2 regions of the Pseudomonas sp. MH9.2 genome follow, and region 1 is predicted to be linked to the other one. Evidence: predicted binding sites of a transcription regulator. Region 1 holds the regulator's gene; the other holds the start of a gene.
What was found. The regulator sigma-54, encoded in region 1, starts transcription at its own class of promoters, with help from an activator protein. The targets are predictions, from matches to a motif close to ANTGGCATNNANNTTGCTNT.
Positions count from the first base shown of each region.

Region 2: RHM55_RS04700 (circularly permuted type 2 ATP-grasp protein) is a predicted target of sigma-54. The motif match lies at 2,069-2,088, and genes of this name have one in related genera.

Region 1 is NZ_CP133784.1:2,315,377-2,324,208, forward strand. It holds gene lptC (LPS export ABC transporter periplasmic protein LptC) at 1-134, shown strand, start outside; gene lptA (lipopolysaccharide transport periplasmic protein LptA) at 121-663, shown strand; gene lptB (LPS export ABC transporter ATP-binding protein) at 663-1,388, shown strand; gene RHM55_RS10830 (RNA polymerase factor sigma-54) at 1,576-3,072, shown strand; gene hpf (ribosome hibernation-promoting factor, HPF/YfiA family) at 3,153-3,461, shown strand; gene ptsN (PTS IIA-like nitrogen regulatory protein PtsN) at 3,474-3,935, shown strand; gene rapZ (RNase adapter RapZ) at 3,938-4,795, shown strand; gene RHM55_RS10850 (HPr family phosphocarrier protein) at 4,812-5,084, shown strand; gene pmbA (metalloprotease PmbA) at 5,360-6,706, opposite strand; gene yjgA (ribosome biogenesis factor YjgA) at 6,814-7,335, shown strand; gene tldD (metalloprotease TldD) at 7,386-8,825, opposite strand; gene RHM55_RS10870 (carbon-nitrogen hydrolase family protein) at 8,828-8,832, opposite strand, start outside.
Region 2 is NZ_CP133784.1:1,031,461-1,040,292, forward strand. It holds gene RHM55_RS04695 (alpha-E domain-containing protein) at 1-612, opposite strand, end outside; gene RHM55_RS04700 (circularly permuted type 2 ATP-grasp protein) at 625-2,034, opposite strand; gene RHM55_RS04705 (ribonuclease E inhibitor RraB) at 2,365-2,703, opposite strand; gene RHM55_RS04710 (hypothetical protein) at 2,954-3,190, opposite strand; gene RHM55_RS04715 (LTA synthase family protein) at 3,330-5,417, opposite strand; gene speE (polyamine aminopropyltransferase) at 5,788-6,648, opposite strand; partial or broken gene RHM55_RS04725 (PLDc N-terminal domain-containing protein) at 6,860-7,051, opposite strand; gene RHM55_RS04730 (hypothetical protein) at 7,162-7,692, opposite strand; gene RHM55_RS04735 (ankyrin repeat domain-containing protein) at 7,839-8,375, opposite strand; gene RHM55_RS04740 (long-chain-acyl-CoA synthetase) at 8,476-8,832, opposite strand, start outside.

The DNA.
Region 1 (8,832 bases):
ATGCGCAGACCGAGCAAGCCGTTAGAATCGACGGTTTCGGCGGCGTATCCACTGGCACGGGTATGAAAGCGTATTTGAACGACGGCAGGATGCACCTGCTGTCCAACGTAAGAGGACAGTATGAGGCTCGTTAAAACCCTCCCTTTTTTGCTCGGTTTGGGCGCAGCACTGGGAAGCGTGAGCGCCTGGGCTTTGCCGACGGACCGCGATCAGCCTATTCATATTCAGTCTGACGATGCGCAACTCGATGACAAGCAGGGCATTGCCACCTACAAAGGCAATGTCATCATCACCCAAGGCTCCATGAAGATCACGGGCAACACCGTGACCATCACCCGGACGCCAACAGGTGAAGTCGACGTATTTACCGCCGTTGGCAATCTTGCTTACTACGAACAGAAACCTGCCGTCGACAAGCCTATCGTTCAAGCGTACGGCGTGACCATCCAGTACTTCGCCGCCCTTGACCGGATCATCCTGATCGACAAGGCCAAGGTCATCAACGACGGCAATACGTCCGAAGGCGAGAAAATCGTCTATGACACGACGAAACAAATCGTCAATGCCGGCCGCGCCAACGGAGCCAAGGTGACGGCACCACGTCCGCGGATCGACATGGTCATCCAGCCGAAAAACAAACCCGCACCGCAGAAGGCTCCGTAATGGCGACGCTTAAAGCCCAGCATCTGGCTAAAAGCTATAAGGGTCGCCAGGTTGTGCGCGATGTCAGTCTCTCGATCGAGAGCGGGCAAATCGTGGGGCTGCTTGGCCCTAACGGTGCTGGCAAAACCACCTGTTTCTACATGATCGTAGGTTTGGTCCAGGCCGATCAGGGTCGCGTCTTGATCGACGATCAAGACGTCAGCCATCAACCCATGCACGGTCGCGCACGCGCCGGGATCGGCTATCTGCCGCAGGAAGCCTCGATTTTTCGCAAACTGTCGGTTGCCGATAACATCATGGCGATCCTCGAGACCCGCAAGGAACTCGACCGTACAGCGCGTCGCAAGGAGCTGGAAAGCCTGCTGCAGGAGTTCCACATCAGCCACATACGCGACAACCTGGGCATGAGCCTGTCCGGCGGTGAACGCCGTCGTGTGGAAATCGCTCGCGCCCTGGCGACTTCGCCAAAATTCATCTTGCTCGATGAACCGTTTGCCGGTGTCGACCCCATTTCCGTCGGCGATATCAAGCAAATCATTTATCACTTGAAAGCCAAGGGCATCGGCGTACTGATCACCGATCACAACGTACGTGACACCCTGGATATTTGTGAAACCGCTTACATCGTCAACGACGGGCAACTGATCGCTGAGGGTGATTCAGAAACCATTCTGGCTAACCAACTGGTTAAAGAGGTTTACCTCGGCCATGAGTTCCGCCTGTAAGCTCTGCGGTGTTTCGCTCTTCATCGGCGACGGACGCTAGGGTGCAGTGCTGACAAGAACATTAATTGTCATCACGCTCTAGGCAAACACTTAGGTTTCAGGCATATAATTTGCTTAAGTTGGCGCTTCGGCGCCCTGTAGTGGATGGCGCATGTGCGCCGGCGAAATAAGGTGTTAAGCCCCTGCCATGAAACCATCGCTAGTCCTGAGAATGGGCCAGCAGCTGACGATGACACCGCAGCTGCAACAGGCCATCCGCCTCCTCCAATTGTCGACCCTGGACCTTCAACAGGAAATCCAGGAAGCGTTGGAGTCGAACCCTATGCTGGAACGCCAGGAAGAAGGCGACGACTTCGACAATGCCGATCCGTTGGCCGACAACATAGAGAAACCCAATCCTGACGTACAGGAACCTACCTACCAGGAGCCCGCCCCGACGGTGGACAACCTGGAAGAAGGCGACTGGAACGACCGCATCCCCAACGAGCTGCCCGTTGATACCGCTTGGGATGACGTGTATCAGACCAGTGCCAGCAGCCTGCCCAGCAGCAACAACGACGATGACGAATGGGACTTCACCACTCGCACATCGGCCGGCGAGAGCCTGCAAAGCCATCTGTTGTGGCAATTGAATCTGGCCCCCATGTCCGATACTGATCGGTTGATCGCCGTCACGCTGATCGACTGCATCAACAATCAGGGCTACCTGGACGAGTCGCTTGAGGAAATCCTCGATGCCTTCGACCCGGAAATGGATGTCGAATTGGATGAAATCGAAGCAGTACTGCACCGTATCCAGCAATTCGAACCCGCGGGTATCGGCGCTCGCAACCTGAGCGAATGCCTGTCACTGCAATTGCGTCAGCTCCCCGCGAAGACTCGCTGGCTGGCCGAGGCACAACGCTTGGTCGGAGACTTCATCGACCTGCTTGGCAGCCGCGACTACGCTCAGCTGATGCGGCGCATGAAGCTCAAGGAAGACGAACTGCGCCAGGTCATTGAACTGGTGCAGAGCCTCAACCCGCGCCCAGGCTCGCAGATCGAGTCGAGCGAGGCCGAATACGTTGTGCCCGACGTGATCGTGCGCAAAGACAACGAGCGCTGGCTGGTAGAGCTCAATCAAGAGTCCGTGCCCCGTCTGCGGGTCAACCCCCAATACGCAGGGTTCGTCCGCAGGGCCGACACCAGCGCTGACAACACCTTCATGCGCAATCAGTTGCAAGAGGCACGCTGGTTCATCAAGAGCCTGCAGAGCCGCAACGAAACGCTGATGAAAGTGGCCACGCAGATCGTCGAGCACCAGCGCGGCTTTCTTGAGTATGGCGACGAAGCCATGAAACCCTTGGTTCTGCATGACATCGCCGAAGCGGTAGGCATGCACGAATCGACGATTTCACGTGTGACCACGCAAAAATTCATGCATACCCCGCGCGGTATTTACGAACTGAAATATTTCTTTTCCAGTCACGTAAGCACCTCAGAGGGCGGAGAGTGTTCGTCCACGGCCATTCGCGCGATCATCAAAAAACTGGTAGCTGCGGAAAATCAGAAAAAGCCGTTGAGTGACAGCAAGATCGCTGGTTTACTGGAGGCACAAGGCATTCAGGTAGCTCGGCGCACGGTCGCTAAATACCGCGAATCACTTGGGATAGCACCTTCAAGCGAACGCAAGCGATTGATGTAAGGGTGGCCGTACGCCGTAGCGTTCCAGTGGTAGGCATTCAAGCCTGCCTCTTTATGTACTGGCAACGAAGGAGACGCTGTATGCAAGTCAACATCAGTGGACACCAATTGGAAGTGACCAAGCCCCTGCGCGAATACATCGAGCTCAAATTCAAGAAGCTCGAAGGGCACTTTGACAAGATTACCAATGTGCAGGTAACGATGGCAGTCGAGAAACTGAAACAGAAAATCGAAGCCACACTGCACATCCACGGTGGAGAGGTGGTCGCTAACGCAGAACATGACGACATGTATGCGGCAATCGACCTACTCACTGACAAGCTGGACCGACAATTGCTCAAGCATAAGGAAAAGCAGCAGAACATCCTGAAAGGTGCGACTGCTCGCTAACACCCACAACCCATGATCCGACTTGAAAATATCCTGACTGCCGGCCGTTCACTCGTGAACGTGCCGAGCAGCAGTAAAAAAAATGTTCTTGAGCAAGTTGCCAAACTGATCGGCCGTGAAACGGAGCTTGATTCGGACTTGGTACTCACGAGCCTTATTGCCCGCGAAAAACTCGGCTCGACCGGTTTCGGCAATGGCATCGCCATCCCGCATTGCCGGCTGGCGGGCTGCCCAATGCCCATCAGCGCCCTCCTGCACCTCGACACCCCCGTAGATTTTGACGCCATCGACGGCAGGCCTGTAGACCTGCTTTTTGTCCTTCTAGTCCCGGAAGCCGCCACCGACGAACACCTGGAGCTGCTGCGCCAGATAGCCAGCATGCTCGACCGCGCCGATGTGCGCGACCGCCTACGCAGCGCCCAAAGCGATGAAGCGCTTTATCAAGTGGTGCTGGACGTGCAGAACGGTCATTAATGATGCGCATGATCATCGTCAGCGGCCGATCCGGCTCCGGCAAGAGCACAGCACTGGATGTACTGGAAGACAACGGCTTCTATTGCATCGACAACCTGCCTGCAGGCCTGCTCCCGGAGCTGGCTGAACGTGCCCTGATTCATACCGAACTGGCTCAGCCGCTGGTCGCCGTGTCCATCGACGCGCGCAATCTGCCGAGCCATCTGTCGCGTTTTCCCGAATTACTGGAAGAGGTCCGCAGCCGCCACATCCAATGCGATGTGCTGTACCTCGACGCCGATGAAGAGACCCTGCTAAAACGATTCTCTGAAACCCGTCGTCGCCACCCCCTGAGCAGCACCAACCGCTCGCTTGCCGAAGCGATACGTGACGAGAGCAACCTGCTTGGGCCGATCATCGATCTGGCCGATCTGAAAATCAACACCACGCACCTGAACCTCTATCAACTACGTGACATGCTCAAACTGCGCCTGCTGAACAAGCCGGAGCCAGGCACCGCGTTTCTGGTTGAGTCGTTTGGTTTCAAACGTGGCATGCCAGTAGATGCTGATCTGGTATTCGATGTGCGCTGCCTGCCCAATCCCTACTGGAAGCCGGAGTTGCGCGAACTGTCCGGGCTCGACCAGCCCGTGGCCGATTATTTGGCGGCACAGCCGGATGTAGAAGAGATGTTCCAGGACATCTACGCGTACCTGAACAAATGGTTGCCACGCTTTGCAGCCAGCAACCGCGCCTACGTGACTATTGCCATTGGCTGCACCGGCGGGCACCACCGCTCTGTCTACCTGACCGAGCGCCTGGGTCAGGTCTTGCAACAATCCCTCAAGAACGTTCAGGTCCGCCACCGCGACCTCAGCTGAAAGGACCCTCATCGCGATGCCCGTTCGTCAAATCACTATCATCAACAAGCTTGGCTTGCACGCGCGCGCCGCCGCTAAATTCGTCGGCGTCGCCGGAAGATTCCCCTGCCAGATCAGAGTAGGTCGCGCGCCCGACAGCATGGTCGACGGCAAAAGCATCATGGCCGTGATGATGCTGGCAGCAGGAAAAGGCACCGATATCCACCTGCATACTGAAGGCGAAGACGAACAGGCAGCACTCGAAGACTTGATTGAGCTGATCAACAATCGGTTTGATGAAGGCGAGTGACAGCAGGCGACGGACCGTATTGACTCATTCGCGGGCAGGCCTGGAGCTATTAAAAAAATCTATGTGATTGGAATACGAGAGGTGAGCTTTCGTAAATCTGTAGACCCCAGGTCAAACCCAAACCTGCCGGAAGCCCGTGCCGGGCTTATTCGCAGACAAGTCAGCGCCTACCTCGACCGAGTTTACTGTGTGACAGTGCCGCGTATTGAGGCCGCTCGTACATTAAGATTAAGGCGCTTCGTGCAGCGAGCATGAAGCGCCTTTTTTAATGCAGATCAGCTACCCGCAACCGTCATGCGCTCGATCAACACAGAGCCTGTGCGGATATTGCTGCGCAGTTCGAGATCGCTGCCGACGGCGACGATTTGTTTGAACATGTCGCGCAGGTTGCCGGCGATGGTGACTTCCTGAACCGGGAACTGGATTTCGCCGTTCTCGACCCAAAAGCCTGCCGCGCCACGAGAGTAGTCGCCGGTGACCATATTCAAACCACTGCCCATCAACTCAGTGACCAGCAAGCCGCGACCCATGCGGCGCAGCAGCGCTGCCTGATCTTCCACACCGTGGGTGACGAACAGGTTATGCACGCCGCCTGAGTTGGCTGTACTCGGCAAACCTAGCTTGCGGCCTGAGTAAGTACCCAGAACGTAGGACACTAAATCGCCATTCTCCACAAATGGTTTGGCATAGGTTGCCAAGCCATCACCGTCGAACGCCGAGCTCCCCATGGCGCGCATCAGGTGCGGCCGTTCGTCGAGAGTCAGCCATTCAGGAAACAGGCGCTGCCCCATCGCTCCTTCCAGAAAGGATGATTTGCGATACAGATTGCCGCCGGAAATGGCGGACAAAAGATGGCCAAACAAGCTGCCCGCCAATTCCGCAGCGAACAACACCGGAACTTCACACGTCGGTACCGGGCGCGCACCCAAGCGGCTGGCCGCACGCTGTGCCGCGCGACGGCCAATGCTTTGTGCGTCCGCCAACAACTCGCCCTGGCGACTCACGTCGTACCAGTAGTCGCGCTGCATCTGCCCTTCGCCCTCGGCGATCATCACGCAGCTCAAGCTGTGGCGTGTCGAGGCAGAGCCGCCAACAAAACCGTGGCTATTGCCATACACGCGACACCCTTGATGGGTGTTGAGCGTGGTGCCGTCGGCATTTTTGATCCGGCTGTCGGCATCGAACGCCGCCGCCTCACAGATCAAGGCACGCTCAATGGCTTGTTCCGGGGTGATATCCCACGCGTGGAATAGATCAAAGTCTGGCTGTTCTTTAGCCATCAGCGCAGCGTCGGCGAGGCCGGAGCATTCATCTTCGGAGGTGTGTTTGGCAATCGCCAACGCCGCCGCTACGGTTTCGCGAATAGCGTCAGCGCCACTGGCGGAGGTACTGGCCGAGCCTTTGCGCTGACCGACATACAAGGTGATACCAAAGCCCTGATCGCGATTGAACTCGACAGTTTCCACTTCACGCTGGCGAACCGTGGTCGACAAGCCCTGCTCCAGGGACACCGCCACTTCACAGGCGCTTGCGCCCTGACGCTTGGCTTCGGCAATGATTTGCTCGACCTGTTCTTGCAGTGCAGGCAAGGCTTGCGGGCCTACGCTTTGAGCTGTACTCATGACTTTCTCCATCAAATTCTGCTTTCGGCACAAGCCGAATACCGACCGGGCCGGACAAGTGGCCCCTGACTGGTTATCATGGCGGCGTTTATTAGCGGACTGCCCCCATGGTTGATTCTTACGACGACTCCCTCGATGAGGGTAAAAGCAAAACTCAGGTCAAACGCGAGCTTCATGCTCTGGTTGACCTTGGCGAGCGCCTGACAACACTCAAGCCTGACTTGCTGGCGAAACTGCCCTTGACCGACGCGCTGCGCCGGGCCTTGGCCGAAGCGCCCAAGCACACCGCAAACATTGCGCGTAAACGGCATATCCTGTTCATCGGCAAGCTGATGCGCGATCAAGACCTGGACGCCATTTTGGTGTTGCTTGATCAACTTGATGCCTCCACTCGCCAATACAACGAACGTTTTCACGGTCTGGAACGCTGGCGTGATCGCTTGATCACAGGCACCGACGACGTACTCGAGAAGTTTGTCGGCGACTATCCGGAAGCAGATCGTCAGCAACTGCGTTCGCTTATACGCCAGGCCCAGCATGAACTTGCCCAAAGCAAGCCACCTGCCGCCAGCCGCAAACTGTTCAAGTACATCCGCGACCTGGACGACATAAAGCGCGGCCTGCGCTAGTGTTCAAGCACCGAATGAGTCGCACCCTGCGATTCATTCGGCGCAGTCTTTCAGGACCCCGTACCGCCTACCGTGATCGCATCGATCTTCAAGGTCGGCTGACCGACACCTACTGGCACTGACTGACCGTCTTTGCCGCAGGTGCCCACGCCGCTGTCCAACGCCAGGTCGTTACCGACCATCGACACTCGACTCATGGCTTCAGGCCCATTACCGATCAAGGTCGCACCTTTGACTGGCGCAGTGATTTTACCGTCTTCGATCAAATAGGCCTCACTGGTCGAAAACACGAATTTGCCGCTGGTGATATCAACCTGACCGCCGCCGAGGTTGGCGCAGTAGATGCCCCTCTTCACCGACGCGATGATTTCCTCCGGGTCGCTTTGCCCGGCCAGCATGTAAGTGTTGGTCATGCGGGGCATTGGCAGGTGCGCATAGGACTCGCGACGACCGTTACCGGTACGTGCCACGCCCATCAACCGAGCGTTGAGCTTGTCCTGCATGTAACCCTTGAGCACGCCGTTTTCGATCAGCGTGGTGCAGTGGGTCGGCGTGCCTTCATCGTCCACCGTCAACGAGCCTCGACGACCGGCCAGCGTGCCATCATCGACGATAGTGCACAGCTTGGACGCCACCATTTCACCCATTCGCCCGCTATACGCCGAGCTGCCTTTGCGGTTGAAATCGCCTTCCAGACCATGGCCAACCGCTTCGTGCAGCAGTACGCCGGACCAACCGGAACCGAGCACCACCGGCAACGTGCCAGCAGGTGCGGGGATCGCTTCAAGATTCACCAGTGCCTGACGCAACGCTTCACGGGCATAACCCATGGCACGGTCATCCGTGAGGAAGTACCGGTAATCGGTACGCCCGCCACCGCCATGGCCACCTCGTTCGCGTCTGCCATTCTGCTCGACGATAACACTGACATTAAAACGCACCAGCGGACGCACATCCGCCGCCAGGCTGCCATCGGTGGACGCGATCAGAATCCGCTCCCAAACCCCGGCCATGCTGACCGTGACCTGCTGAATACGTGCATCCAATGCTCGCGTGGCAACGTCGATGCGCTTGAGCAGTTCGACCTTTTCCGCGCGCGTCATCACGTCCAGAGGGTTGTCCGGCGCATACAACTGGGCCACATCCTGCGTGGTGAATGCTTGCACCTGACCTTCCTGCCCGGCGCGGGAAATCGAACGCGCAGCACGTGCGGCAAGGCTCAGTGCCTCAGGGGTAATCGCATTGCTGTAGGCAAATCCGGTTTTCTCACCCGATTGCGCCCGTACACCGACGCCCTGATCGAGGTTGAAACTGCCTTCCTTGACGATGCCGTCTTCCAACGACCAGGACTCGGAAATCTGCCCCTGGAAATACAGGTCAGCCGCATCGATCCCTGGGCCAGCCAGCTCGCCCAGTACCGACTGCAAGCTGTCGAGGCTCAGGCCGCCAGGCGCTAAAAGGTGTTCGCTGACAGAGGACAAGTCGCTCATATTCACT
Region 2 (8,832 bases), 1.3 Mb from region 1:
GTAGCCGTGCGCCGAACTGTCAGAGATCGCTTCGGTATTTTTCCCGAGCACTTCGAGCATCTCGTAACGGGCGTCGAGCATGCGCAGGGTGTTATCGGCGCGCTCGATGAACGTCCCCAGACGGATAAAACGGAACGCATCGTGACGCATGATGGTGCCATAGGTCGCCCCCCGAAACAGGTGCGAACGCTCTTTGACCCACTCACAAAAACGGCTCATGCCGTAACGACTCAAACCCTGCTCGGCGATGCCGCGTATCTCAAGCCACGTGGCGTTGATGTTTTCCCACATGTCTGCCGTGATTCGTCCGCGCACCGCATGAGCACTGGCCCGAGCGGCACCCAGGCAGCTGTAAATGCTGGCCGGGTTGGTCGCATCCAGGGCGAAAAAATGCAACAAGCGTTCGGCGTGCAACTCACCGTAGCGCTCCAGATAGTCGTCCAGCGTGCCGGTAATCAACAGCGGCATGGCCATTTCATCCAGACCATCGCCGCGCCCATCCTGGGGCATCAGTGACAACGAATAGCTGACGTCGAGCATCCGCGCGAGGTTTTCCGCTCGCTCCAGATAACGCGACATCCAATATAAATCCGAGGCAGTTCTACTTAGCATTGGCAGGCATCCTTAATCCTCAACCACCCAGGTGTCTTTGGTTCCGCCGCCCTGGGACGAGTTCACCACGAGAGAGCCTTCACGCAGGGCTACTCGGGTAAGGCCGCCTGGGACTACTCGGGTTTCACGGCCGGAAAGAACAAATGGGCGCAAGTCGATATGGCGTGGGGCGATGCCGTTCTCGACAAAAGTCGGACAGGTCGACAGGCATAAAGTGGGTTGTGCAATGTACGCGTGGGGCTTGGCTTTCAGGCGGGCACGGAACACTTCGATTTCAGCTGCCGAAGCCGCCGGGCCAACCAACATGCCGTAACCACCCGAACCTTGGGTTTCCTTGACCACCAGTTCCGGCAGATGCGCCAGCACGTGGGACAACTCTTCCGGTTTGCGGCACTGCCAGGTCGGCACATTTTGCAGAATCGGCTCTTCATCCAGATAGAAACGGATCATGTCCGTCACATAGGGATAGATCGACTTGTCGTCCGCTACGCCGGTCCCGATGGCATTGGCCAGCACCACATTGCCCGAGCGATAGGCCGAAAGCAGGCCCGGGACGCCGAGCATTGAGTCGGGGTTAAACGCCAGCGGATCGAGAAACGCATCATCCAGACGCCGGTAGATCACATCGACGGCTTTAGGCCCGTCAGTGGTGCGCATGAAGACGCGATCATCACGCACGAACAGATCGGCCCCTTCCACCAACTCGACACCCATCTCGCGCGCCAGAAAGGCGTGTTCGAAAAAGGCACTGTTAAAGCGGCCAGGAGTCAGGACTACAACGCTCGGATTGTCGATGGGGCTGGAGCTTTTCAAGGTATCGAGGAGCATGTTCGGATAATGATCGATGGGCGCGATGCGCTGAGCGGCGAACAGCTCCGGGAACAGGCGCATCATCATCTTGCGATCTTCGAGCATGTAACTGACGCCGCTGGGTGTGCGCAGGTTGTCTTCGAGCACGTAGTAGGTGCCGTCGCCATCACGCACCAAGTCAACACCGGAAATATGCGAATAAAGGTCACGGTGCAGATTCAGGCCCTGCATCGCCAACTGATATTGCTCGTTGGCCAACACCTGTTCGGCGGGAATAATCCCGGCTTTGATAATCCGTTGATCGTGATACAGGTCGGCGAGAAACATGTTCAACGCCTTGACCCGCTGAATACAGCCGCGTTCCACAATCCGCCATTCGCTGGCAGGAATACTGCGCGGAATCGTATCGAACGGAATCAACCGCTCAGTGCCCTGGTCGTCCCCATACAGCGTGAACGTAATCCCGGCACGATGAAACAAAAGGTCGGCTTCACGTCTGCGCTGAGCCAAAAGCTCCGGCGGCGTCTCACCCAGCCAACGGGCAAACTCCCGATAATGCGGACGGACCAAGCCGCCAGCGTCATACATCTCATCATAAAAGGTGCGGATCATGCCGTACTCCTTGTCACCACGGACACCAAAGGCCTTCGCAAGGCCCGTGCCATCGGCATAAACGCTTTAATATCAAACAGTTGGATAAATCCCCTAACGCAACCGCACCATTCCTGTGCAGTAACCGCCCCAACTTATTCACCTACGCCTCATTGCGACGCGTCCTTCAATAACGCTATCTATTACCAGCATAGTCAGCGTTGATTTCACAGGTGTAATTTTGTTTCACAACCCACCCAACAATCCCTCTAACGGTTAGAACCTACAAACTAAAACCGGCTGACAAAAGGTCAGCCGGTAAGGGGATTGCAACGGGGACACCCTCGGGCGTTAATTAAAACGCTTGATTTCCTGAGTCACGCCCCACCCCTCGACCTCACCGTCCAGCGGTGTGATCACCGTTTGAAAGTCTTGCTCGAAATCATCGATCCCACCATAAGTGGCGTACATCACTTTGCTCAATTGAAGATGCCATGCCCCGTCATCACGGACGCTGACCTGCGCGTTCAAGGATTCCCCACGAAACTGCCCTGCCGCTTGCCGTGCCCGCTCCTCATCCGGGAAAACGGCATAAAACTCGATGGGATGAATACGTGCGAAATCAAAACCGCCCTCTTTCATGCGGCGCAGTACGTTACTGCTGATGTCCTCTTGATAGGCTGTGCTCATGAAACGTCCTCCTATGCAACGATAGATAGAGTTTCAACACTCCCAACGCGACCCGCCGATTGGTGGTCGCTCAGCAACAGATAGTCTGTCGCCAGGAGCCAAGCATGTAGCTGACAAGGCCAGATCTATCAGGTAGACCGGGCATCGACATGGAGGAAGCCAAAGCAAGCCAGCTTCGGCCTCATTTGCAGAGTAACCCTATCGGCCGTCCGTGCCAAATGGCAGATCAAGCAATGGCCAAAGGTATGATTCAAGGAGTTTCAGTGACCGAAATAATTTGCACACTGTGCAGTGCCTTCAGGGATTTTACCGTCGGCTCGGGTGCCCGGCCGTCAAGGTCGTTCAGATCAAGTTTATCAACCACAGGGTACAAAACCTCGCGTAGATAGTCTGCCGCTGTCTCCATATCAGGACGCTGCTCGCTGCCAAACTCTAGGCTTTGTCGGACGCCATCTTTATCAAGATAAGTAATGATCCACTGTTTCATCTATGTCTCCTCAGCGAAGCCGAAGAAAGCGGCTTACTTAATCTGGACCCTGAAAATCCAGTATTCGTTCCACTGTTTTGGCTGCCGGGCGGACAAAAAAAGAGACCGGTAAAGGTCTCTTTTTTAGTACGCCGCTCGCTTAGCGCGGCTTGCTGTCGACCACGCCCGCGGTATTCTCCATCAGGCTCTTGGTTGCGGTTTGCAGGAAGCTTTCCAGTTTCAGCCTTAGCTGTGGTAAATCAGCTTGTTGAGGCATCAGTTCGGCGTGGGGCTTGGCGCCCAGCTCATATTGGTACACGCGAGGTTCCATATCCTTGGGCTCGATCAGAATACGATCGCCAGTCACCAGGGCGACGGTCAACTCGCCCCCCGATGGTTTGATCACGCCAAAACCTTTATCGCCTTCAGGCAGGTTCAGCAAGTCACGACCCCAGCATTGGTTACGCGATTCGCCACCCAAACGCCCCATGATGGTCGGAACGATATCAATCTGGGTGCCGACAACACTGCTGCGCTGACCGAATTTCTCCTGGACGCCTGGGCCGATCATCAGCATGGGTACGTTAAAGCGACCAAGGTCCATTTCGGAGACTTGCTGATCGTTACCGAAACCGTGATCCCCGACGACGATGAACAGGGTTTCTTTGAAGTAAGGCTCTTTGCGCGCCTTCTCGAAGAATTGCCCCAACGCCCAGTCGGCATAACGCATGGCCGTCAAATGCTCATCCAGCGTGCCATGCCCGGTAACCCGCTCGACGGGCAGGTTTTCCGGCAACGCATACGGCGTATGGTTGGACAGGCTTTGCAGCAACGCATAGAAAGGCTTGCCACCTTCGCGTGCTTTCAGCTCCTGAGCGCCTCTGTCGAACATATCCTGATCGGACACACCCCACGTTGGATCGGAGAACACGGGATCGACAAAATCATTACGGCCAATGAAGTTGGTCATGCCCTGGTTGCTGAAGAAGCCTGATTGGTTGTCCCACGCAAAATCGCCGTTGTAGACATAGACATCGTCGTATTTGCGGGCACTTAGCAACTGCGGCAGGCCGGACAGTTTGTGGCTGCCTTCCGGGGTTTGCATCAGGTATTCAAAACCTGGCAGGTTTGGAAAGCAGGCCATGGTGGCGAACATGCCCTGGTGGGTATGCGTGCCATTGGAGAAGAAGCGGTCGAACAGCAGGCCTTCCTTGGACAGCTTGTCGAAGTAAGGCGTGATGTTGGCATCGCTGCCCAAAGCACCCACCGAATGACCGGCGAAACTTTCCATCAGGATCACCACCACGTTGCGGATCGGCAGTGTTTTTTCCACGGGTGGCAAGGAATCGCGGCGCACGGCAGCGGTGTCGGAATCAACCAGCTTGTCACTGGCGGTCAGCAACATGTCACGCACGGTTTGTTCCGCCAACGGTTGAGGCAGCGTGGCCTTCCAGATATTGGCGCGCTGGTCGGACGTCAGGGCTTCGGCAGCAGAGATCAACGATAAGGTGCCATTGAGGCCCAACTGGTTGGCGAAGTTCGAATCAGTGGTGTACGCATCCCCCCAACGTAATGGCGGGCCCTGACGCAGGGTGCCACGAGCGGCGACGACGGCAACCATCAGGCAGGCCACGAACACGCCGATACGCAGATACCACGGTGCGACCGAGCGGTTGCTGCTCGAACTGACATTAAGCCGCCGACGGGTTCGAGTCAGACGGTCGATGCCCTTGAAGAGCAGACTCAGTACCCAGGTAACCGCCGCCCAGGCCAGCAGATAGCGTCCCACCGGGAAGCCGTTCCAGAGCATGCTCAGCACGGTTTTCGGGTCTTCCTTGACGTACTGGAACACCAGCCCGTTCAAGCGTTGATGGAACTCGCGGTAAAAGTCCAACTCCATCAGGCCGAGGAACAGCGTGATGCTGGCGCCAATCGTCAACCAAAACCGGAACATCCCACGCCCAGTCATTGCCCGGGCGCTGAACAACGCCAGCACCAGAGGAATGAGCAGGTAAATTGTCAGGCGCAAGTCGAAACGCAGGCCATTGACCATCGCCTCGAAAAAGGTCGACGCAGGGATGCTACCAATCATTTCGCGGTTATAGACCAGCAGCGCGACTCGCAGCAGGGTATACATCACCATCAAGACCAAGCCGCTCAGCAGCGTGTAAGCCAGATGCGATTTGACGGTGGGTTGCAGCAAGCGCGACGAGGCGTGCTGATGACTCAGGGCGTCCTGTGTGGCCATGGTGTTCTAGGATCCGTTGGATTCAGGGTAAATGAAGTTCAAATGCATGTGCGCCCTACGCTGTTCGAGACGGCGAGGTTGGCGCGGCGGGCAATTTATTCATGATCGTGTGTGGAGTTTACCAATGATGCGCGCCAAATCGCCAACGACAGCGCATCTAAAAAAAGGTTCCCGTGGCTCTAAAGCAAGGGTCTTGGCCGCCACAGGGCGAAATAACCGCGCATGATTTTCTGGAATGGGCTGTGAAAATTTCGTCTCGCGCAGCGACTTAAATGTAAGGTTGTGTGTCGGGGAGTTTGCATACGACGGTCTAAATCGCTATTCCACGTAACAAAAAGCCGCCAATGATGGCGACTTTCCACATCAAAAATCAGTCGTTACTTGGCTTGTTGACTGCCTGCAAAACATACTGCGGCAACGCAAAGGCACCGATATGGATTTCAGGATTGTAATAGCGCGTCACGATACCGCTGCCGGCGAAACGCTGACGTAACGTGTCCAAAGGCAGTTTGCGGTAGTCAGTATTGGTTGCGCCCCACGCGAAGGTCATGGCGCCACCGATGTAAGTCGGGATCGCGGCCTGGTAAAAGTGCCAGTCCGGGAACAGGCTGCGCAGGCGACCGGCAGTGGTCTGCACTTCGGCCAACTGCATGAAAGGTGTGCCGTTCTGGGTGACCAGAATACCGCCTTCGTTCAGGCAGCGGCGGCAGGCCTCATAGAAGTTTTCGGAGAACAACACTTCGCCCGGGCCAATCGGATCGGTGGAGTCGGAAATGATGATGTCGAATTTTTCTTCGGTGGTCGCCACGAAGCGCATGCCGTCATCGATCACCAGATTCAGGCGTGAATCTTCAAAAGCGCCTTTCGAGTGGTTCGGCAAGAACTGCTTGCACATCTCGACCACGGTGCCATCGATTTCAACCATGGTGATGTGTTCGATGCTGCGATGTTTGGCAACTTCGCGCAGCATACCGCCATCGCCGCCACCGATAATCAGCACGCGCTTGGCTGCGCCGTGGGCGAGGATCGGTACGTGGGTGAGCATCTCGTGGTAGATGAATTCGTCGGCTTCAGTGGTCTGGATAACGCCGTCGAGCGCCATGACCCGGCCCATGCGCGGGTTCTCGAAGATCACCAGATGTTGATGCTCGGTGCGCACTTCGTGCAGCAGTTTTTCCATACGGAAGCGCTGGCCGTAACCTTCATACAACGTCTCTTGATAATCGCTCATGGGTAAACCCCTGGTGGATGCTGATAGCAACGGACAGTGAGCCGCTTTTAGTAAAAGCGCTGCCCCTGAGAAAGTCGGGCATTCTACGTCGCGGACGATGACAGGTCGAACCTCTATTGATCAGCCCATGCTGCCCGGACCTGAAAAACAAAAAGCGCCTGACTGCAGCAGTCAGGCGCTTGAGGGGTACGTCAGCGTCAGGTCAAACGTGTCAGAAGCGCACGTTACCGCGCGGTCCGGCAATCGCCCAGATGATCAAGCCCAAAACCGGTAGCAGCACAATCAGCAATACCCACAGGATCTTCATCCCTGTTTCGGCGCCGCTTTTCAATACATTGAGGATTGCCTAGATATCCAGGGCAAGGATGATCAGACCGACCAGACCATTAAACGTAGAACCCATGGTGTTGCTCCTAATTGAATACTTCTCTGATTAGGATAGTTGCACGCAGTGAGGGTTCCATTTCGCCAGCATCTTATTTTTCGTGCCCGCTGACCAAGGTCGTGCGCCGATCAAACATGCAAGGCAATGCGCAGGGCTTCCAGTGAAGGCGCTGCCGTGATACCCACTGCCGCCGCCAACTCGATCACCCGATCCTGATCCTGACCATAGATCAGCACCGCTTGCAGTTCATCGTCCAATGGCTGACTGAGGTTCATCAGTACGTAACCGCCCTTCTCCCGGTTCATGCTGCTCAGTTGAATCTGAATACGGTTGAGAGCGATCAATGCTTCGGTTTTGGCCAATTGCTTGGGTTTGATGTTGAAGGTCACGTCCTGACCGAAGGATTCAACGATCTGTGCAAACAGGTCCATGTAACTGTCGGCCTGAAACAACACGGTCTCCGGCAAGCTGCCAACCACGACCCATTCGCCCAACGGGATGGGGAAACTGTCGTCGTAGTTGATGTCAGGATTGGTCGCGAGAAACGCCTGGGGATCGGCGTAAGCTTGGGCGGCCTCAGCCGCGATGTGCGCGATTTCTTCCTCGCCCATGCAACCCGAACTGATTTTACTGATTAATTCTATGAGTTGGTTCTTCATGGGCTGTCCTGACAATAGGCGAATAGGGGGCGCGAAAACAAGGCGCGAAGGATAACTTGAAATCCATCAGGGCTCTATTGGTAAGGCCTTGATTAACGCTACCCCTGAGCGACCGCCCCAGCGCGATCACAAGGAAGTCGGAACGATCAGCCGTTGAGCTTGCTCAATTGCTCGGCGGTGTCCGCCGCGCCCATGGTTTGCGCAGCGGCCAATGGGGTGACGCCGTTGGCATCCTGCGCATGAGGGTTGGCGCCTTTAGAGAGCAGGTAATCGACGATTGCGGTGCGGTTGAACATGGCCGCCATCATGAGCGCAGTACGCCCGTCCGCAGAGGCGCCTTCGACGTCGGCGCCGTTTTCAACCAGCAGTTTGACCACAGGCAGGTCACCCTTGAACGCCGCACCGGCAATAGGGCTCTGACCGTTGTCGTTACGTATTTCAGGATCAGCTTTAAAGTCCAATAACACGCGGACGCTGTCCAGATGTCCATGGTAGCTGGCAAGCATCAACAACGTGTCGCCCTTGTGATTGCGCAAATTGGGGGTAAGACCTTTTTCCAGTAGACGCCCAAGCATCAATGCGTCGCCTTTGCGTGCAACATCAAATACCTGCTCGGCAAACTCCAGGGCCTCGTCATCGGTCATTAATGTGGCATCGGCAGCCGATTTGGAATGATCTGACATGGTGTACTCCTTGAACGGCGCAGGCAGTTGGAATCAGCGTATGTCCGCCAGTTTCCAGAGCTGCCCGCCCAGGGTCAAGGTATGTGGTCCATAGCCAAATTCAATAGCGAAACTTGCCAGCATGGATATCCCGCAGCACATCGGGCGTTACCGGCACATAGGTGTCTGAACCCGGTAGCCAGGCGTAAACCGGATCACCCCCGGTTTTGCCGGGGTCAAAGGCCTCGTTCTTCAGTCGGGTCTTCTGGTACTTGAACGTACCCGTGGTTTCCATCTTGACCTTCACGCGCAGGAACACTGGCACTGCGTAGGACGGCATCTGACTTTTCGCGAACTGCAGCAACTCCTGGAAGTCCAGGGTCGCCAGCGACTCTGCCGGGGTAATCGCCGCCATCCCGGCACGACCGTTGGTGTTCATGATCTCGACACCGTACGCCACGACTTCAGAGATTTTAGG